3 regions of the Janthinobacterium sp. FW305-128 genome follow, and region 2 is predicted to be linked to each of the others. Evidence: predicted binding sites of a transcription regulator. Region 2 holds the regulator's gene; each other region holds the start of a gene.
What was found. Region 2 encodes FNR, which switches genes on or off when oxygen is low (the NO sensors DNR and NnrR bind a similar motif). Its sites were predicted from a motif close to TTGATNNNNATCAA; they were not measured.
Positions count from the first base shown of each region.

Region 1: the regulator FNR is predicted to act here: its motif matches at 2,123-2,136, upstream of IGS60_RS16005 (bacteriohemerythrin).
Region 3: the regulator FNR is predicted to act here: its motif matches at 3,000-3,013, upstream of IGS60_RS07070 (serine protein kinase).

Region 1 is NZ_JACYMK010000007.1:114,142-118,878, reverse strand. It holds gene IGS60_RS16020 (sulfite reductase flavoprotein subunit alpha) at 1-1,300, shown strand, start outside; gene IGS60_RS16015 (hypothetical protein) at 1,431-1,616, shown strand; gene IGS60_RS16010 (hypothetical protein) at 1,757-1,912, shown strand; gene IGS60_RS16005 (bacteriohemerythrin) at 2,212-2,610, shown strand; gene IGS60_RS16000 (hypothetical protein) at 2,618-3,478, opposite strand; gene IGS60_RS15995 (TonB-dependent siderophore receptor) at 3,814-4,737, shown strand, end outside.
Region 2 is NZ_JACYMK010000004.1:368,909-373,645, forward strand. It holds gene IGS60_RS11565 (response regulator) at 1-1,824, opposite strand, end outside; gene fnr (fumarate/nitrate reduction transcriptional regulator Fnr) at 2,064-2,822, shown strand; gene IGS60_RS11575 (FixH family protein) at 2,949-3,473, opposite strand; gene ccoG (cytochrome c oxidase accessory protein CcoG) at 3,620-4,737, opposite strand, start outside.
Region 3 is NZ_JACYMK010000002.1:488,242-492,978, reverse strand. It holds gene IGS60_RS07075 (DUF444 family protein) at 1-844, opposite strand, end outside; gene IGS60_RS07070 (serine protein kinase) at 847-2,829, opposite strand; gene IGS60_RS07065 (S1 family peptidase) at 3,071-4,249, shown strand; gene IGS60_RS07060 (hypothetical protein) at 4,399-4,731, shown strand.

The sequences.
Region 1 (4,737 bases), on a different contig from region 2:
CGCCGGCGCGCCGGGCAAGACGGACACAGGTTTACCGACCCTGGTGGCCTACGCCAGCCAGTCGGGACAGGCCGAGCGCCTGGCCCTGGAAAGCGCGCGCGCCTTGCAGCAGGCCGGCGTGGCCGTCGACGTGCAGTCGCTGGACCGTTTCGATCCCGCGCAATTGCGCCAGTACGAACGGGCCCTGATCGTCGCCAGCACCTTTGGCGAAGGCGAGGCGCCGGACCGCACGCGCCGCTTCGCGCGCCTGCTGCAACAAACGGCGGGCACGCCGCTGGCGGGCCTGGAATTCGGCATGCTGGCCCTGGGCGACCGCCATTACGGCGCCTTCTGCGGCTTTGGCCATGCGCTGGCGCAACAATTGCAAGCACTGGGCGCCACGCCCATGTTCCCGCTGATCGAAGTGGACAAGCATGACCCCGCCGCCCTGGCCGCCTGGTCGCAAGCGCTGGCCAGCTGTAGCGGCAGCGCCATCGACGCCATCGGCGTACAGGAAGAAGCGTCGTACGCCGAATGGCGCCTGACGCGCCGCGTGCTGCTGAACCCGGGCAGCCTGGGCGGCGAACTGCATGAAATCACCTTGACGGGCCCCGCCGATGCTGACTGGGAAGCGGGCGCGCTGGCGGAAATCATCGCCTGCAACGCGGATGGCAGCGAGGGCGACGCGCAAAGTGCCCAGCATGCGCCGCGCAGCTATTCGCTCGCTTCGCTGCCATCCGATGGCGAACTGCAATTGCTGGTGCGCCAGGAGCGCCACGCGGGCGGCACAAACGACGGGTACGGTCTCTGTTCCGGCTGGCTCACGCGCTTCGCCCCGACAGGCAGCCCCATCCGCCTGCGCCTGCAAGCCAATCCCGCCTTCGCGCCCGCCCTGGTCGACGTGCCCTGCATTTATATCGGCAATGGTTCCGGCCTGGCAGGCCTGCGGTCGCACCTGCGCGCGCGCCAGCGGGCGGGGCTGGCCCGTAACTGGCTACTGTTCGGCGAGCGCCAGCAAGCTGTTGACAGCGTCTGCGGCGCAGAGTTGCAAGGCTGGCTGGACGCTGGCCACCTGGCGCGCCTGGACCGTGTCTTTTCGCGCGACGGCAACGAGGGCGGCAAACGCGAATACGTGCAGGACCGCCTGCGCGCCAACGTCGGCGAGCTGCGCGATTGGCTGGCGCAAGGCGCCATCGTCTACGTGTGCGGCAGCCTGCAAGGCATGGCGGCGGGAATCGATGCTGTACTGCAAGAAGTGCTGGGACAGGACGGTCTCGACGCCCTGCTGGCGGCCGGGCGCTACCGCCGCGACGTGTATTGATCTGCCTCAGCACATTGCCAGCGCCGCCCGGCTATGTGGGCCGCCGCACGGTCAGCGCCGGCCATCGGACTACAGTAGCGGCATGGCGGCATATCCGCGCCGCCCCCACCCACTGTTTGCGAGGCTAGCCATGAAAAACCCCTGGATGAGCATGTACCTGAGCGCCGCCAACCGCGTCGCCAACACGGCGCGCGGCCACGCCACGGCCGCCGTCAAGCGCGAAGCGGCGAAAAATACGCGGCAATTGACGCAAGTGTGGTTCGACTCTTTCCTGCCCGCCGCAGGCAAGCCGCGGCGCAGCCGCAAGGCCAAATAAGAGGCGTCACTGGTGCAGTGCATCACAGCAACTAGTTGAAGTTTCAATCAGATGAACTAAACTGCAAGCATGGTAGTACATAGGACGTGACCGGCAGGCGCCGCATCCCCGCGCCGCCGCCGGGACACCGGGAGACGACCATGTTGACGCTCAAAGTGCTGCTCTGCCTTGCCTTGTCGGCCCTGATGCTCGTGCCCCTCGTGCTGAGGGATGCGATGCAGACGTCGGCCGGACAGCAGTTGCAGGTGCCGAATGTCGATGCGCAAGCTCTGTGGGCCCGCTGGCCTCGGCAATAAGACGCGCGGCTGAGAAAACGTCGCTGGCTGCGTTGCTTTGACTTGCCGTACTAGCGTACTGTCTGCGTCAAAGACGCCTTGCCAGCGGCGTTTTTCAGCGGCGCTCGGTAACACGGCGCATCGTTAAGACCGCTTTATTGCGAGTGGGGAATTGTTCCCTTCGTCCATTTGTCTTTGTCTTGCTTTCCTCTTCCCCTCTTCACCATACTTTTGATCCAGATCATGGATTTCGCCCTTCGCTGCGTCCACACTGGAACAGTCCGCTTCGCGCCGCGACGGACTTAACCGGGGGCATCGGCATGGGTAAATCGCATTGGAAGGATGAGATGGCGCTGGGCGTTCCCGCCATCGACGAGGCGCACGAGGCGCTGTTTCAGGAGCTGGCGCGGCTGGGGCAGTTGAGCGACCAGCATTTCAGCGTGGCGTTCCGCGAGCTGATCGCGGCCGTCGAACGCGATTTCCGAGAGGAAGAGGATTTGATGGAACAAATCGGCTTTCCCTCGCTGGCCAACCACCGCGAACAGCATGCGCGCGTGCTCAGCGGCTTGCACCATGCCTGGGCCGCCGTCGATGAAGGCGACCTGGAACAGGGCCGCCATGCGCTGTCGCTGTTGCCGCAGTGGCTGATCTTCCACCAGGCCACCATGGACCTGGCCCTGGCGGCGGCGCTGGAACTAGTGCAGCGCCAGCCTAACTAGCAGTTAATTACAGCAACAGCACCGTCGCCTGCTCGGGCATGACCACGCGGTAGTGTCCCGGGTATTTGTCTTCGCCGTCGAAAATCTTGCAAAACACGGGCTGGTTGATGTCGTTGACGGCTGGCTCGTTCATGGGCAGCGTCGCGATCAGCTGTTCTCCATCCATCAATTGCAAGGCGCTGCCCCGCTCGGCCGCGCAAAAGGCCAGCGATTGCACGTCGCTGGCGAACGGCCGCTTGTACCACGGCGTGATGGCCCGCACGGCGCGCCGGGCGTCGCGCAAGACCTGCCCCACGCGCGTGACGTTCCACGCATCGCGCGCCACGGACGGCTGCAGCACGATATTGGCCGTCAGCTCGCCCCTGCCCTTGTTCACCAAAAACGTGCCGTCCTGCGCGGCGATATCATCGTTGAGCGGCACGACAAACACGCCGCCGGCCGACACCTTGATCGGCATGGGGGCGCCATTGCCTTGCAAGGCCACGCGCACATCGTCGATGGTGGCGCTCAGCTTGGCGGGAATCAGGCGCAGGGCCATGACCACGCTGCCGCTCGACACTTGCCACACTTTCCTGGCCGTCAGATAACTTTCACGGTATGCCGTGAATCGCACGTGCGGCGCCTTGGCATCGCTGGTGGCCGTGATCGTCACCGTTTGCGGTGGCAAGGCTTCCTCTGCTGGCGCCGTTGCCTTGGGTGCTGATGCCGCGGATGTGGCCGGCGCAAGCGGTGGCGCAACGGCATCGGCGGCGGGCGGCACGCTGGCGCTCTGCAGCGGCGCGGGAGCAGCCGGCGGCGGCGCGTGTTCCTGGGCCTGACCCAGCGAAACGACACACAACCATCCGGCACAAGCGATCCATGTACGCATGCATTTCTTTCATTAAGGAAAATATTTGTCAGCGCCTGCATTATCGCAGAAGGCAAGCCGATGCGCCGCCCCGGGTCTGCCTGCACTCCCGCCTGCACTCCTTTGGTGCACACGCTTGATTATTTGGCAAATATCACCTATATTGATAATGATTCCTATTTACAAAAGTGACAGGAATCGCGCGCCTTTCTTTTCCACTGCCCGTCCGCGCCGGGCCTTGCGGTGGAACTGCTATCCAAGCCAGACCACGGGCCAGCGTTACGCCATCCCCCAGCTACTGCGCAGCTCGCCAGACGAGATAGGAACACTCACGACTAAAAATATCCAGGAAAATAATGCAATCAACGACAGCCTTCTCATCTTCGCGCCAGCCCGCCTTGCGCGCCCTCCCCCGTGTATTACACATCAGCCTGCTCAGTCTTGCCGCCGGCGTGGCCCTGCCGGCACAGGCCGCCGACGCCGCCGCCGCGGCCGACGTGACCATGCCCGCCGTCACCGTGCTGGGCCAGTCGACCGCGACGACGGAAGGCACGCAGTCGTACACGGCCGGCGAAGCGCGCAGCGCCACGCGCATGGACCTGTCGCTGCGCGAGACGCCGCAATCGGTCAGCGTCATCACGCGCCAGCTGCTCGACGACCTGGGCGCCGTGCGGCTGGACCAGGCGCTGGCGCAGACGACGGGCATCCAGGTGGGCCAGAACGACACGGAGCGCACGACATTTTATGCGCGCGGCTTCGGCATCAACAATCTCCAGATCGACGGCATGGCGCGCGGCGGCAATGCGCCGCTGCAAGACACGATCCTGTATGACCGCATCGAGGTCGTGCGCGGCGCCACGGGCCTGATGGGCGGCAAGGGCGACCCGTCCGCCACCATCAACATGATACGCAAGCGGCCGGCGAAGGACTTCCAGGCCAGCGCCGGTCTCATCATGAGCCGCTGGGATGACCAGAGGATCGAGGCCGACCTGTCCACGCCCCTGAACGCGGAGGGCAGCGTGCGCGCACGTGCGGCCCTGGCCTGGCAAAAACGCGATTCCTACCTGGACATGTACCACGAGCGCAAGACGGTGGGCATGGCCATCCTTGAGGCGGACGTGCGTCCCGGCACCCTGCTGACGGCGGGCGTCGACTTCCAGGACAACAAGCCGACAGGCGCCACCTGGGGCGCCGTGCCGTACTGGAATGCGGATGGCAGCCTGGCCAGGTTGCCGCGCAACACCAGCCTCACGACGCCCTGGAGCACCTGGGCCAACAAG
Region 2 (4,737 bases):
GAACGGCACGCTGAACCAGAAGCGGCTGCCCTTGCCTTCGCTGCTGGCGACGGCGATGTCGCCGCCCATCATGTGGATCAGCTGTTTGCTGATGGCCAGGCCCAGGCCCGTGCCGCCGAAGCGCCGCGTGATGCTCTGGTCGCCCTGCGAAAACGCGGCAAACAGCTGCTGTTGCTGCAGTTCCGTCATGCCGATGCCCGTGTCGCGCACTTCGAAGCGCAGCCAGGCACGGCCGTTGTCCTTCTCGGCCAGGCTGACGGCCACCACCACTTCGCCGCTCTCGGTAAACTTGATGGCGTTGCCAGCCAGGTTGACGAGGATTTGCTGCAGGCGCTGGGCGTCGCCCATGAGGCGGCGCGGCACGTCGGGTTCGACGGCAATCGCCAGCTCCAGTTCCTTTTCGCCCGCATTCATCGTCATCGTCGTGGCCAGCGTGTTCATGACTTCGTCGAGGTCGAATTCGACGGGCGACAATTCCATGCGGCGTGCCTCGATCTTCGAATAATCGAGCACGTCGTTGAGGATGCCCAGCAGCGACTGGCCCGCCACGCGCACCATGGTCAGATACTTGCGCTGTTCCGTATCGAGCTTGGTATTGCCCAGCAAATACACCATGCCCAGCACGGCATTGAGGGGCGTGCGGATTTCATGGCTCATGTTCGCCACGAAATCGCTCTTCGCGCGGTTGGCCGCCTCGGCCCGGTCGCGCTCCTGTTCCAGCTCCGCCGCGCGCGATTCGAGCTCCTGCTGCAAGCGGTCGCGCTCGCTCATCAGGCCGTTGAACGCTTCCGTCAGCTCGCCGATCTCGTCGCGCTGCTGCACGGGCACGGGAGTGAAACGGCTGCCGCTGGTGCGCAGCGCCTGCAGGGTGTCGCGCAGGCGCACCAGCGGCGAGAGCAGGCGCACGGTGACCCAGCCCAGCACGGCTGCGGCCAGCAGCGAGGCGAGGATGCTCCACAGCACCAGCCGGTACAGCACGCCGTCGAACGGTTCGAAGGCGTCGTCGAGGGGCAGCGAGGCGGCCAGCAGCCAATTTACGGATTTCAGGCGCTTGAAGCTGTTGACGGCCGTGATGCCGCGGCTGTTGGTGCTGACCATGGTGCCTTCGCCATCGTCCTTCAGCAGCCGGGTGGTCGTCAGGTTGGCGTTCGGCAGGCGCGGCTGCAGCAAACGGCTGGTGTCGGGATGCAGCACATAGCGCGGCACGGCGCCGCGCGTGAGGACGAAGTAATAGCCGCTCTTGCCGATCTTTTCCGAGCGCAACCTCCCCAGCAGGTTATCCTTGTACAGGCGCAGCACGCCGATCACCACGCCGGCCACCTGGCCATCGGCGCCCAGCACGGGCGCGACCATCTGCACGATGGGCATGCCGCTCGATTTGCCCAGCATCGGCTCGGTGATCATGGGCTGGCGCGTGCGCAGCACGGTCTGGAAATACTCGCGCTCGGCGACGTTGATGCCGGCGCGCCCCGCCACTTCCGGCATGTCGGCCACGACGGCGCCGTGCGCGTCGAGCACCAGCACGTCGTCGAACAGCACCAGCATCGAGCGGCGCGAATAGTAGTCGCGCAGTTGGGCGGGCTGGGTGATCAGTTCCGGCGGCTGCTGCCGTGCCGTCAGGGTGACGATCTGCAGCAGCATGCCCAGCTTGTCGTCGAGCTCGGCGGCGGTGCGGCTGATCAGGGACGACTGCTGGCTCAACAGTACCTTGGTGAAATCGTCGCGCATGTGCTGCACCTGGATCATGGTGACCAGCGCGATCATGGCGATCGAGGTCAGGCTGGTGGCCAGCGCGACTTTTGCTTTGATGCCGAGAGGCTTCATGATTTCCTTTTCAGTACCGGGCGGCACAGGCGGCAGATAATGCTGTCAGGAATTTTCCTATCAATACCCCAGCTTGGCAAGCGCCGCCACGCAAATTGCCCTCTCCGCATGGGCTTTTGACGATGTTGCCATATAATTAAAGTCGGAACGTAGTTTATTCAGCGAAATTGCGGTGAAATTGGCACACGGCAACCCTGTATGCAGTAAACTTGTTGTTGCATTTTCTAAAAGGTACCGACATGACTGAAGCGCTACTCACTCCAACCTCGCCCACAGTGACCGTGGAAGCGTTGCGTGCGCGATGCTCGACCTGCAGCATGCATCAATTGTGTCTGCCGATGGGCCTCGACGTGGGCGACATGGACAGACTGGACCAGATCATTGGCCGCCGCCGCAAGATCGTGCGCGGCGCTTCGCTGTTCCGCATCGGCGACTCGTTCCAGAACCTGTATGCGATCCGTCTGGGCCACTTCAAGACCTACCAGATCAATCCGGGCGGCGAAGAGCAGGTGACGGGTTTCCAGATGGCGGGCGAACTGCTGGGCATGGACGCCATCAGCGCCGACCGCCACCACTGTAATGCGGTGGCGCTGGAAGACAGCGAAGTGTGTGAAATCCCGTTTTCCAGCCTGGAACAATTGCTGGGTAATATGCCGACCCTGCTGCGCCATTTCCACCGCATGATGAGCCAGGAAATCACGCGCGAGCAAAGTGTCATGCTGTTGCTGGGCAATATGCAGGCGACGCAGCGTTTTGCCGCCTTTATCGTCAACCTGGCGTCGCGCTATGAAGCGCGCGGCTATTCGGCCAGCAAATTTCAGTTGCGCATGTCGCGCGAGGAAATCGGCAACTACTTGGGCCTGACCATCGAAAGCGTCAGCCGTTTATTGTCGAAATTCAAGAAGGAAGGCTGGCTGCGCGTCTCCAACCGCGAGATCGAGATCTTGCAGCCGGCCAAGCTGAAAGCCATTACAGCCGGCACCGACGTCTGCAAGTAACAGCACCGTCAAAACCTACTGCGCGTCGTGCTTTGCGGCCTGCGATGCTCGCTGTGCTATAGCACAGCTGTGCTTCTCAGCCACAAATCACTGCCGCTCGCTACGGTTTTTTCCCGGCGCTGTACGTTATAACTCTTCATCCGCATGCAGCGCGATGCTGCGTTGCACGGGCCAGGTCCAGATGCCGGACAGGCGCCACTCGCGTTTGTCGTTTTCCACCAGCACTTGCCAGCGGCTGCGCTCGAGCATCGGCAGCGCCACGGAAAAATTGCCGGCCGCATCGGGCTGCACCAGCAGCTTGATATCCTTTTCCGGCAGGGTCGCATGCGCCAGGTGCAGCTGCAAAGGCCCCTGGTACGCCTTGCCGAAGCTGTGCACGGAGCCGCTCAGGCGCGCTGCAGCGACGTCATACGACAGGGTCGTGTCCATGGCCAGGTCGCTGGCGATCGTGTCGCGCTTCAAATCCTGGTTGATCGCCTTGCCCTGCTTGTAATAGTCGCCCACCACCAGCGCGTCGGGCTGCGTAAACGCGATATAGCCCATGAAGCTGCCGACGACCACGGACAGGCCGGGACCGATCATCAGCAGCCATGGCCAGCGATGCTTGTACCACGGGGCAACGGGAGGTTGCAGTTTCAGACTGTCGGACATTGTGTTCTCCTTGGGGGCGGACCCTTTGGGTCCGACTCCAGCTTTTGCTTCCGGGTTGAAAATCAAGTGACCCTAACGCATGATTGATGATACCCCTACGGCGAAATAACGGGGTCGGACCCGGAGGGGCCGACCCCAAATCAACATCACCGCGGCACGATGAACACCGCGCTTTCGCGCACATGCAGCGACGGGTCGTCCAGCGAGTGCAATTCGATCGCAATCTTGTTCGAGCCCTTCTCGCCGACGCCGTGCGGCACGCGCAGGCGGATCGGCCAGCCCAGCGTTTCCGTCGGCTGCAAGGTCACTTCGTCGCGCGTCAGCAAGGTCAGACCCGGCAAGCCGGAAGCGCTGATTTTGAAATGCTGGCTTTGCTCCGAGGTGTTCATGATCTGCAGACGATAGACGTTTTCGATCATGCCGTCTTCCACCTCGCGTCCCATCGAACCGCGGTCGCGGATCACGTCCATTTTCAGGGGCGTGCGCAGGGCCAGCGACGTACACACGGCGATGATGATCAGGGCCAGGATGGACGTGTAGATCAGCACGCGCGGGCGCATGGCGCGCTGGCGGATCTGCTTCGAATTGAAGTTGTTTTCCATCGCATGGTCGGTGCTGTAGCGTATCAGGCCACGCGGCCGCTCGACCTTGTCCATCACCGTATTGCAGGCATCGACGCAGGCGGCGCAGCCGATGCATTCATACTGCAGACCGTTGCGGATATCGATACCGGTCGGACACACCTGCACGCACAGGGTGCAATCGATGCAGTCGCCCAGCTTGTCGTTGTTGCCGGCCTTCTTGCTCATGGCGCCGCGTGGTTCGCCGCGCTTGGCATCGTAGGTGATGATCAGGGTGTCCTGGTCGAACATGGCGCTCTGGAAGCGCGCGTAGGGGCACATGTATTTGCACACCTGCTCGCGCAGCCAGCCCGCGTTGCCGTAGGTTGCCAGACTGTAGAACAAGACCCAGAACCATTCCCAGGGACCGAAATTGAGGGTGGTCACTTCGCGCGCCAGTTCCTTGATCGGCGTGAAGTAGCCGACAAAGGTAAAGCCCGTCCACAGGGCGATGGCGCCCCATACCAGGTGCTTGGCCGTCTTCTTGAACGCCTTGCGCACGGAGGGGCCCTGCTTGTCGAGGGCCATGCGCGCGCTGCGCGTGCCCTCGATGCGGCGTTCGACCCACAGGAAGATTTCCGTGTATACCGTTTGCGGGCAAGAAAACCCGCACCACACCCGCCCGGCAATGGCCGTGACGAGGA
Region 3 (4,737 bases), on a different contig from region 2:
CCTGGAAGAACTCGGCTTCGGAAAACTCCCAGGCCCGCGTCGTATGGGCAATAAAACGTGTTTCCACGCGCGCATACCTGCGGCGCAAGCCCTGCAAGGCAAAGAAAAAGAAGGATTTGGCCAGTTTGCGTTCGGCCTGCGCCATACTGGCCGACACGTCCAGCACGAAAAACACGACGGCGTTCGTGCTGGGCCGGGGCTGTGGCAGGACCTGGCGGTAACGCAAGTCCTCATTGGTGAAGGGCACGGGCTGCGTTTGCAGCGCGCGCCGCTTGATCGCTTCCTTGACGGTGCGCCGGCGGTCCAGGCGCGACCGGGCGCCATGACGGTCCAGTCCGCTACGCACGAGCTGTACTTCGTCCATCGGCCCTACGTGGCGGGGCTTCAGGTGCGGCAGCTCGAAGGCGTCCCACAGCCAGTCGAGAATGTCGTCGATGGGAAACTCCAGCAGCAGGCGCACGGCTCCCTCGCCATCGCCGCCTTCGCCTTGCGTTCCAGCCCCGCCCGTGGCGGCAGGGTCGGCCGCGCGCAGGATATCGCCGGGCTGGCCGTCTCCCTGGCCCGCGCCCATGCTGTTGCGCGCGGGCGCCAGACGGAAACGCGCATGTTCGAGCAGACGCATGGGTACTTGTACCGTGCGCTGCTGCGGCCCGCCGATCAGGTCAGGCGTGGCGATCAGCTCGGGCAAGTGCGCCTGCACGGCGTCGCGCACTTTCTGGTTGTGGCGCAGCCAGTCGCGCGCGCCGCGCGAGAACAGCCCGTACCAGGGCTGGGCCAGGTCGGGCGCGGCGGCTCCCGCAGGACCATCCTGCTTGCCTTTGCCTGGCGAGGTCGTGGCGGACATGGCTATTCCTGCGCCAGCAAGGTGGTCACATAGTTGAGCGCTTCGCGCGCGCTGTGGGCGTCGTAGCCGTATTCGTCGACCAGGCGCTGCTCGACGGCGGAAATCCTGGCCCGCACGTCGTCATCGGGGCGCTTGGCTGAACCCACCAGGCGCAGCACGTCGCGCCGCTGCTCGAACAGATATTGCTGGATGGCGTCGTGCAGTTGCGCATGGCTGCCCAGGCCGAACGCCTCGCCCCGCTTAAAGGCGCTCATGGCCTTGCGCACCACTTCTTGGCGGAACGACTGCTTGCCCGAGTCGCTGATGTGGATTTTTTCTTCCACGGCGCGCAGGAAGCGTTCGTCGGGACGGCGTTCTTCGCTGGTGATGGGGTCGCGGATCTGGCGGTTGTCGAGCATGGCTTCGACTTCATCGAGATATTTGTTCAGCAAGTCTTGCGCCTCTTGCTCGAACGACACGAACAGGGCCTTGTGCACGTCGGCCTTGACCCAGCGGTTATAAAAGTCCTTGCGCGTGAGCACCAGGTAATCGACCCACTTGCGCTTGCGCCGCGGTTCGATGCGCGCATCGCTTTCGATGCCGTCTTTCAGGGCCAGCAGCACGTCCATGGTGGACAGGCTGTTGCGCTGGGCGGAAATGATGGCGTGCGACAGGGCATTGATGACGAAACGGGGCGACACGCCCGCCAAGCCTTCGTCGGGCGCCTTGTCGCGTTCGCGCAGGCGGCGGATGTCGGCATGCTGCAAGTCGTCGACGTCTTCGTCGGCGTACACGCGCAGTTTCTTGACCAGTTCCGCTTCCTTGTCGTCGCCCTCGGGCAAGCGGCTCAGGATGGCGAACACGGCCGCCGCATGCAGCACGTGCGGATCGAGGTGCACGTCGCGGAAGGCGGGCGCTGCCGCCTGGATCAACTTGCGGTAAATGCGCGCTTCTTCGCGGTAATTGAGCGTGTACGGCACTTGCACGATGACCATGCGGTCGAGCAGGGCCTCGTTTTCGCTTTCTTGCATGAACTTGCGAAATTCCGCCAGATTCGTGTGCGCGACGATGGTTTCATCGAGGTAAATCAAGGGGAAGCGCGATACCTTGACATTCTTTTCCTGCGTCAGGGTCAGCAGCAGGTAGAGAAATTCGCGCTTGACCTTGAGGATTTCGATCATTTCCAGCATGCCGCGGCTGGCCGCATACACGGCGCCCGACCAGGACCAGGCGCGCGGATCGCCTTCGTCGCCGTACTGCGCCACTTTCGACAGGTCGACGGAACCCACGAGGTCGGCCAGGTCGGCCGTGGTGGGATCGTGCGGTGCATATGTGCCGATGCCGCAGCGGCCCGCCTCGGACAGGTGGATGCGTTCGACGGGCATGCGCAGGAAGTCGCCGCCGTACTGTTCTTCCAGGCGGGCGCGGCAATGGGGACACAGTTCGCCGTGCAGTTCGGCATCATAGCTGGCGCGAAAGTCGGCGCGCATGCTGTGCGGCACCAGATGCAGCGGCGATTCGTGCACGGGACAGCCGGCGATGCCATATAGCGCGCCTTCACTGCTGTGGCTGTATTCTTCCAGCCCCCGCTTGAGCAGGATCACCATGGTGGACTTGCCGCCCGATGGCGGGCCCAGCAGCAACAGCATGCGCCGGCCCACTTCGGAGCCGGCGGCGGCGGCCTTGAAGTAGGCGGCGACCCGGTCGATCGCCTCGTCGATGCCGAACAGCTCGTCGTCGAACAGGCGGCAGCGGAAGCGCCCGCTGTCGTCGGTCTGGCCGTTCCAGCGCATCATGTCCCACAGATACTGGTGCGCGCTGCGCGTCAGCAGGCCCGCGCGGCCGGGCAGGATTTGCTCGATGAAGTCGGCAAAACTGCCACGCCACGGACTGATGCGGTGTTTTTCCGCCCAGGCCGCCATGCCGTGCACAAAACCCGCATGCTGGCCTTGCTCGCCCGCAGGCACGTCGTCATCGGATTGGTGTGGCCTACCAGGAATCGTCATTATTTCCCCATCCATACCGTTGCTGCCGTGTGCAGGCCCAGTTCCAGCCTGCCAGTCAAGTATACGACGCTGCCTCTGCCCGCACGACTGATCTCGCTCAACCTTGACGAGGGAACTATTTTTATCCTCGCTGCGCCCATTGAGACAAGGCAGCCATGCGTCAGCGCGGTTCAATCCAGATCAATACTGGCCTGCGCGGCACGTCCACACTGGTCTTGCGACGACCCACGAGGAGAACATAATGATAGGTAACGAGAATGGTTTCAGCGCCCCGCCTGGCGGCAGCGGCAGGGGACAAAGCGCGGACGATGAAGAGGCCGTCGGCCAGTTTGCCGCCCCCGGCGAAGACGACCATACGATCGAGAGCGCGTCCGTCTCGGAGGTACCCGACGCCCTGAGCGGCGTCAGCATGGAATTGCTGGAAATCAAGCGCAGCATCGAAGACGGCATGCGCCAAAGCATTTCGCAGGCGGGCGGCGTGCGCGCGGCCGATGCCTTCAGCGACGGCGGCAATATCCAGGGCGTGTCCATCGGCCTGGGCGAGGGCGCCAGCGACAGCTCGTCCGGCGAGCCGGGCTTGCCGGCCCTGACCCTGTACGTGGCCGAACCCACCTCCGTCGACCGCGCCAAGGCCGCCATCGTGGGGGCCATGGGCGTGCGCGCCGTGGCCAGCGACAAGGTGCCCGTCAACATCGTCGTCACGGGCGTGATCGATGCGCAACCGCACCGTTTCCGCTTGCGCCCGGCGCCGGGCGGCGTGTCGGTCGGGCATTTCCGCATCACGGCCGGCACCATCGGCTGCCTGGCCGTGGGGCGCAGCGCGCCGCGCAGCGGCCGCTTGATGATCCTGAGCAATAATCACGTGCTGGCCAATTCCAACGGTGGCGTGTTCAACGATTGCATCGTGCAGCCTGGTCCCATCGACGGGGGACGTTGTCCGCAAGACCAGGTGGCCGTGCTCGAGCGTTTCGTGCCCATCAATTTCAGCGGCGGCGTCAATTACGTCGATTGCGCCACCGGCTGGGCCTGGCCTGACCGCGTGCGGCCCGAACTGGTCTACCTGAGCGGCGGCGTGCCCGCCTACTTCCGTATCAGCAATGCGCTGGTGGCCCCCGCGTTGGGCATGATGGTCGGCAAGTCCGGCCGCACGACGCAATTGACGCAGGGCCGCATCACGGGCCTGGGCGCCACCATCAACGTCAATTACGGCGGCGGCAGGATCGCGCTGTTCCAGGACCAGATCGCCATCACGGGCGTGAGCGGGGCGTTCAGCGCGGGCGGCGATTCGGGTTCGTCCATCTGGACCTGGAACCAGCAGCGCAATCCCGTCGGCCTGCTGTTTGCGGGCGGCAACAACATCACGTTTGCCAACCAGATGCGGCGCGTGGTGGCGGCGCTCGACATCAATTTGTACACCTGAGCACGCTGCCAGGTGCCGCCTTGCATAACGCTGCTTTTTGCACGATGATGATTGTATGAGAGGCCGCAGCCATGCATGGTTGTGCCCGGCGAACGGCGCTGCAGCGCCGGATGGCCGGGTGTATCATGGAATGCCTCAGGAGGGTTGTCATGTCAAACAGTAAATTCGTACCATCGCCATATGCCGTCTTCGAAGACGCTGCCATGCCGTACTTACCGGATGAAATTCCTGGACAGGGCATGGGGCAGTACACCCCGGCCGCGCCCCACGGCCGATTGGAAGCGGCAAAGCGGCGCAACGAGCGGGCGCTGATGGCCATCGACGGCGTGGAAGGCGTCAGCGTGGGACACACGGCCGTGGGCAAGGACGCGCTCGTCGTGTATTTGCGCGACTCGTCCGTCAAGCGGCGCGTGCCGTCGCAGGTCGAGGGCTATCCGGTGGAAACGAGCATCACTGGCCAGATCGATATCCAGCGCTGGTAGGCAGGC